DNA from 2 places in the Methylibium sp. Pch-M genome. Region 1 is predicted to be linked to the other one. Evidence: predicted binding sites of a transcription regulator. Region 1 holds the regulator's gene; the other holds the start of a gene.
The links. The regulator sigma-54, encoded in region 1, starts transcription at its own class of promoters, with help from an activator protein. The targets are predictions, from matches to a motif close to TGGCANGNAANCTGCTTT.
Positions count from the first base shown of each region.

Region 2: the regulator sigma-54 is predicted to act here: its motif matches at 1,388-1,405, upstream of C1M51_RS15725 (nitrate/nitrite transporter).

Region 1 is NZ_CP029606.1:2,068,503-2,071,903, reverse strand. Features, by position in the region: gene lptA (lipopolysaccharide transport periplasmic protein LptA) at 1-179, shown strand, start outside; gene lptB (LPS export ABC transporter ATP-binding protein) at 176-931, shown strand; gene C1M51_RS09990 (RNA polymerase factor sigma-54) at 931-2,454, shown strand; gene C1M51_RS09985 (class I SAM-dependent RNA methyltransferase) at 2,542-3,401, shown strand, end outside.
Region 2 is NZ_CP029606.1:3,262,739-3,266,139, reverse strand. Features, by position in the region: gene C1M51_RS15725 (nitrate/nitrite transporter) at 1-1,163, opposite strand, end outside; gene C1M51_RS15720 (type IV pili methyl-accepting chemotaxis transducer N-terminal domain-containing protein) at 1,498-2,778, shown strand; gene C1M51_RS15715 (sensor domain-containing diguanylate cyclase) at 2,856-3,401, shown strand, end outside.

The sequences.
Region 1 (3,401 bases):
GCAGCACGCTGGCCGACGAGGTGGCCGGCAACACCATTTCCTACGACAACGTGACCGAGGTGTTCCAGGTGCTCGGCGGCCCGGCCTCCGCGGCCGCGCCGGGCCGGGTGCGCGGGGTGCTGACGCCGCGCGAGAACCCGGCCTCGGCGCCCAACTCCGGGGCGGGGACGCGGCCATGAACACGGCGATGGCGAGCCGCCTGGAGGCTCGCGGACTGCAGAAGAGCTACGGCGCCCGCAAGGTCGTCAAGGACGTGCACCTCGCCGTCGCGGCCGGCGAGGTGGTGGGCCTGCTGGGCCCGAACGGCGCCGGCAAGACCACCAGCTTCTACATGATCGTGGGCCTGGTGCGCGCCGACGCCGGCGAGATCCGCATCGACGGCGCGCCGATCGAGCGCCTGCCGATCCACCAGCGCTCGCGCCTCGGGCTGTCCTACCTGCCGCAGGAGGCCTCGATCTTCCGCAAGCTCACCGTCGAGGAGAACATCCGCGCGGTGCTGGAGCTGCAGTTCGACGAGCGCGGCAAGGCCTACACCAAGGCACGCATCGACGAGCTGCTCGACGGCCTGCTGCACGACCTGTCGATCGACAAGCTGCGCGACAGCCCGGCACCGGCCCTGTCGGGCGGCGAGCGGCGGCGCGTCGAGATCGCCCGCGCGCTGGCCACGCAGCCGCGCTTCATCCTGCTCGACGAGCCGTTCGCCGGCGTCGATCCGATCGCGGTGATCGAGATCCAGCGAATCATCGGCTTCCTCAAGAGCCGCGGCATCGGCGTGCTGATCACCGACCACAACGTGCGCGAGACCCTGGGCATCTGCCACCGCGCCTACATCATCAGCGAAGGACGCGTGCTGGCCGAAGGCACCCCCGAGCAGATCGTCGAGAACGCCGACGTCCGCAAGGTCTACCTCGGCGAGCACTTCAGGATGTGATGAAGCCTTCCCTGCAGGTCCGTTTTTCGCAGCATCTGGCGCTCACGCCGCAGCTGCAGCAGTCGATCCGGCTGCTGCAGCTTTCCACGCTCGAGCTTCACCAGGAAGTCGAGCAGATGCTGGAACAGAACCCCTTCCTCGAAGTGGAGGAGGATGCGCCGACGCCGTTCGACGCGCCGGTGGAGCGCGCCACGGTCTCCGAACGCCAGGCCGACGAGGCCTGGGAGGGCTCGGGGTCCGAGGCGGCCGCCGACCCCGAGCCGGTCGCGGTGGATGCGGCCGAGTTCGGCACCACCGAGCGCGAGGACTGGGAGAACGGTACCGAGCGCGAGGACTTCGACGGCATCCGCGAGACGCCCGGCAAGGCCGGCAACAACGACAGCGACGAGTTCGACCCCATGGAGCGCAGCAGCGCCGGGGTGAGCCTGCAGGACCACCTGCGCGACCAGTTGCGCGGCATGCGCCTGAGCGACGAGGACCGCGGCGCGGTGATGGTGCTGATCGAATCGCTCGACGAGGACGGCTACCTGGCCGACCCGCTGGAAGAGATCGCCCAGCGCCTGGCCGGCGACGAGGACGACATCGCGGTCGAGGAGCTGCTCGACCGCCTGCGCTGTGCGCTGAAGTGGCTGCACAACCTGGAGCCGCTGGGCGTGGGGGCGCGCGACCTGTCGGAGTGCCTGACGCTGCAGCTGCGGGCCGGACCGCGCTGCGAGGCGCAGATGATCGCGATCCTGATCTGCAAGTACCACCTCGAGCTGCTGGCGCGGCGCGACGGCAAGAAGCTGATGGCCGCCACCGGCGCCGACGAGGAGCTGCTGAAGGCCGCGCAGGCACTGATCGTGCGCTGCGAGCCCAAGCCCGGCCGGCCCTTCACCAAGGCCGAGGCCAACATCATCGTGCCCGATGTCATCGTGCAGAAGGCCGGCCGCGGCTGGCGCGTCGTGCTCAACCCCGACGTGATGCCCAAGCTCCGCATCAACGACCTCTACGCACAGGCCATCAAGCAGCAGCGCGGCGCGCGCACCGAATCGGGCGCGGGCCTGAGCTCGCGGCTGCAGGAGGCGCGCTGGTTCATGAAGAACATCCTGCAGCGCTTCGACACCATCCAGCGCGTGTCGCAGGCCATCGTCGAGCGGCAGAAGGCCTTCTTCAGCCATGGCGCGATCGCGATGAAGCCGCTGGTGCTGCGCGAGATCGCCGACGAACTGGGCCTGCACGAGTCGACCATCTCGCGCGTGACCACCGCCAAGTACATGTCCACGCCCTACGGCACCTTCGAGCTGAAGTACTTCTTCGGCTCCTCGCTCAACACCGAGGCCGGCGGCAACGCATCGAGCACCGCGGTGCGCGCGCTGATCAAGCAGCTGGTCAGCGCGGAGGACGCCAAGAAGCCGCTGTCGGACAGCCAGCTCAGCAGCATGCTGGAAGAGCAGGGCATCCAGGTGGCGCGCCGCACGGTGGCGAAGTACCGCGAGGCGCTGAAGATCGCGCCGGCCAACCTGCGGCGCACGATGATGTGACGACGAGGTCCCGGGCCCCACCGGCACCCAGGGCCTCGCGCGGCGTCGACCGACGCGCGGGCGCAACCCTCGAACCCCTCTGCACGCATGAACGCCGTCCTCCCGCCCGACGCCCCGCCGTCCTCGTTGTTCCTCCCCTGCGCGGCCGGCGTCGAGGCGCTGCTCGCCGACGAGGTGGCCCGGCTGCTGCCGGGCGCGGCGGCACGGACGCAGCGCGGCGGCGTGTTGGTGCACGGCGGCCCGCGCGAGGCGATGGCGCTCAACCTCGGCAGCCGGCTCGCCCAGCGCGTGCTGTGGCAGGTGGCCGATGCGCCCTACCGCAGCGAGGACGACCTGTACGCGCTGGCCCGCAGCCCGCGCTGGCCCGACTGGATCACCCCCAAACAGACTCTGAAGGTCGACGTGACGGCCCAGCGCGCGCCGCTCAAGAGCCTGAACTTCGCCGCGCTGCGCATCAAGGACGGCGTGTGCGACGCGATGCGCGACGCCCTCGGCGCGCGACCCAGCGTCGACACCCGCCGCCCCGACCTGCCGCTGCTGCTGCACCTGGCGCCCGAGCACGCCACGCTGTACGTCGACACCTCGGGCGAGGCGCTGTTCAAGCGCGGCTGGCGCGAGGACCAGGGCGAGGCGCCGCTGAAGGAGACGCTGGCCGCCGCGATGCTGGCCGCCGCCGGCTGGCAGGGCCGCGAGGCCGACGGCCCGCTGCTCGACCCGGTGTGCGGCTCCGGCACGATCGCGATCGAGGCGGCGCAGATCGCCTGTGGCATCGCTCCCGGCTCGCTGCGGCGCTTCGCCTTCGAGCGCCTCGGGCCGTTCCGCGATGCCGGCAGCCAGCGTCTGTGGCGCGAGCTGCGCGAGGCCGCGCGGGCGGCCGTGCATGCCAGCGCGGTGCCCATCTTCGCCGGCGACGTGGCCTTCCGCATGACCGACTTCGCGGCGCGCAA
Region 2 (3,401 bases), 1.2 Mb from region 1:
CGGATCTGCACCCGGCGCAGCATCACCAGCATCACGAGGGCCAGCACCGCGAAGGCGACGAAGCCCCACAGATAGGTGCCGGCCAGCTGCTTGGACTGCCCCATCGCATTGGGCAGGAAGCCGCCGCCGAGTGCGCCGACCTCGCCGATCATCGAACCGGCCACCGCGGTGGTCATCGGCCAGCGCAGCGGCACCAGCTGGAACAGTGCGCCGTTGCCGGCGCCGAGTGCCGCGAAGCACAGCATGAAGAGCAGCGTCGTGACCGCCACCGAGTTGCCGGCGAAGCCGCACATCACCAGCGTCACGATCACGATCACCAGCACGCCGCTGAGCGTGTTGATGCCGCCGATGCGGTCGGAGATGTAGCCGCCGAGCACGCGCACCGCCGAGCCCATCAGCGTGGCCAGCATGGTCAGCTGGCCGGCCTCGATCTTGGTGACGTGGAACTGGTCGTAGAAGTAGGTCGGCAGGAAGCTCGCCAGACCGATGAAGCCGCCGAAGGTGATGATGTAGATCAGGCTGAAGGCCCAGCCGTCCTTCTCGAACAGGCAGGCGACGTGCTCGCGCAGCGTCTGGTGCTCGCGGTCCGGCGGCTCCTTGGCGGCGAACCACATCACCAGCATCGGCAGCAGCATGGTGCAGGCCGCCAGGCCGTAGACGGTGGACCAGCCGAACTTGGCCGCCAGCGGCGGCGCGAACAGCACCGCGAGCACCGTGCCCGAGTTGCCGGCGCCGGCGATGCCCATCGCCAGCCCCTTGTGCTGCGGCGGGAACCAGCCCGAGCCCAGCGACAGCGCGACGCCGAAGCTCGCGCCGGCGATGCCGAGCAGCACGCCCATCGCGAGCACGCCGTCGTAGCTGTCCACGTAGCCGTAGCCGTAGCCCAGCGCGGCGACGATCAGGCCCATCTCGACCATCGCCGCGTTCTTGCGGCCGATGTACTGCGACAGCACGCCCAGCGGGAAGCGCATCAGCGCGCCGGCCAGGATCGGCACCGACACCATGAAGCCCTTCTGCGCGGCGGTGAGCTGGAAGCTCTCGCTGATGAAGGGCGCCATCGCGCCGTTCAGCACCCAGATCGCGAAGCAGAAGTCGAAGTAGAGGAAGGACGCGAGCAGCGTGGGCCAGTGGCCCGAGCGCACGAAGGTCTTGAAATCAGCCATGGCGTGACGTGCCTGCGCTCACGCGCGGCAGCGATGCGAGAAGAGGAGGTGGGGTGCCGCCGTGAAGGCGGCCGACGACGGCGAGCTCATGGTGCTTCTCCAGGGAGAACGGTCGCTCGGCCCCGGGGGGCGAGTGACGAAGGCACGAAGCTGGGCACGTCGGTGTGCACAGGACCGGGCGTGCGGAGCGCCGATCCGGGCGCGTCGCTGCGCCCGCGTTGTGCGGAGCAGCATTCGTGCCAGGGGGCGGCTGGCGGCACGCCGGCTGCTCCATACTGGCGCCCCCGGCAGGTCGCGCCCTGCGTCCGCTCCTCTGGAAAGGCCCCGTCGTCGCGTGACTTCCGTTCTCCTTGTGCTCGACCCCGATCACGGTGCGCCACCGCTGGCGGCCGATCTGCGTGCGGCCGGCATTCACGTGCTTGGTGCCTGCCCATGCGACAAGCTGGTGCAGGAGGCACTGCGGCAGGGACCCGATGTGCTGGTGGGGTGGTCTTCGCACCCGGGTGAGCCGTTGTTCCGTGCGCTGGACATCCTGCGCACGACCCAGGCCCTGCCAGTGCTCGTGTTCAGCGGCGACGCCGGCGTCGAGGTCATGGAGCGCGCCCTGCAGTGCGGCGTGCAGGGCTGGGTGGTGCAGGGCTACGCCGCAGCACGGCTGCGGCCGTTGTTGCAGCTCGTGCAGGCGCGCTTCCGCCACGAGCGAGGGTTGCGCGATGCGCTCGAGGACCTGGGGCACCGCTACGAGGAACGCAAGCTGGTCGACCGGGCCAAGGGCATCCTGATGCTGGCGCGCCAGGTCCCGGAAGACGAGGCCTTCAGGCTGCTGCGCCAGAGCGCGATGCAGCAGCAACTGCGCGTCGGTCAGGCAGCCCAGCTGCTCATCGATGCCGCGCAGGATGCTGCCGGGGTCAACCGCTCCGGCCAGCTGCGCATGCTGTCGCAACGACTGGTCAAGCTCTATGCACTGCAGCTGGCCTGCGATGCGACCGAGGCCGGCGCCGTGCGGACCCTGCAGTCGCAGGCGGTCGAGCGCCTGGAGGCCAACCTGGCCCAGCTGGGCCGCCTGCTGTCCAAGCCCACCTTCGGCGACCTGCTGGACGGCGTGCTGAGCGCCTGGAAACCGCTGGACGCGATGCTCGGCGAAGTGCCGCAGGCCGCGCGCCTGCTCAAGCTCGATGCGCTGGCCGAGGCACTGCTGCAGGCCGCCGAGACGCTGACCGCCGCCCTGGAGCAGGCCAGCGGCATGCCGCGCCTGCACGTGATCAACCTCGCGGGCCGGCAGCGCATGCTGAGCCAGCGGCTGGCCAAGGAGGTGCTGCTGGCCACGCTGCTGCCGGGGCCGATGGCCGCGCTGGCGCGCGAGGCGGCCGAGCGCACCGCGCTCGAGGCCGAGCAGGCGCTGGCCGCGTTGCAGGCCGCGCCGCTGTCGACCCCCGAGATCCGCGCGACGCTGGCCGCCGCGGCGCAGGCCTGGCCACGGATGCGCGCCGGCATCGACGCCGCCGGCACGCCGGCCGGTCGGCAGCAACTGGCTGACGCGAGCGACACGCTGCTCGAGCGCTTCGAGCAGCTCACCGGGCAGATCGAGCACAGCATGCAGACGCTGATCGGCTGACGCAGGCCCTAGGGGGTTCGACACCCTCAAGCTGGGGGGGCGCGCCTGCGGTGCAGGGCTATCATGGTTCGAGCACCATGAGCGTTCCCTTCGAGTCCTCCGCCACCGCGTCGGCCCTCACCGAGGCGCTTGAAAAGCTCGGTCTGCCCGTCTACACGAAGGACGCCGCGGGTCGCTACACACACCTCAACGCGGCGGCGGTCGCGGCGCTCGGCGTGCCCGCCGAGGCCTGCGGCCGGACCGACGCCGAACTGCTCACCGCGCCGACCGCCGGCGCGCTGCGCGCCGCCGACCAGGCCGCGCTGGCCCGGCCCGGCGCCAGCGTCAGCGAACACAGCCTCGAGTTCGGCGGCGAGCGGCGCGAGTTCCTCGGTGCGCGCGTGCCGCTCGATGGGGGAGCCCTGCTGGGCGTGTGGGTCGAGCGCAGCGAGCGCACCCGCCTGTCCGGCCAGCTGCAGCAGGCGCTGCACCAGCTCGAGGAGCAGCAGCGCGCCAACGAGGCGCTGCGCAGCGATGCCGAGAACCGCAACGCGTCGGGCGAGCCGGTGCGCAGCATCGGGCGGCGCGAGCAGTTCGATGACCAGTTGCGCCGTGAGATCGACCTGTCGCTGCGCGAGCACCGC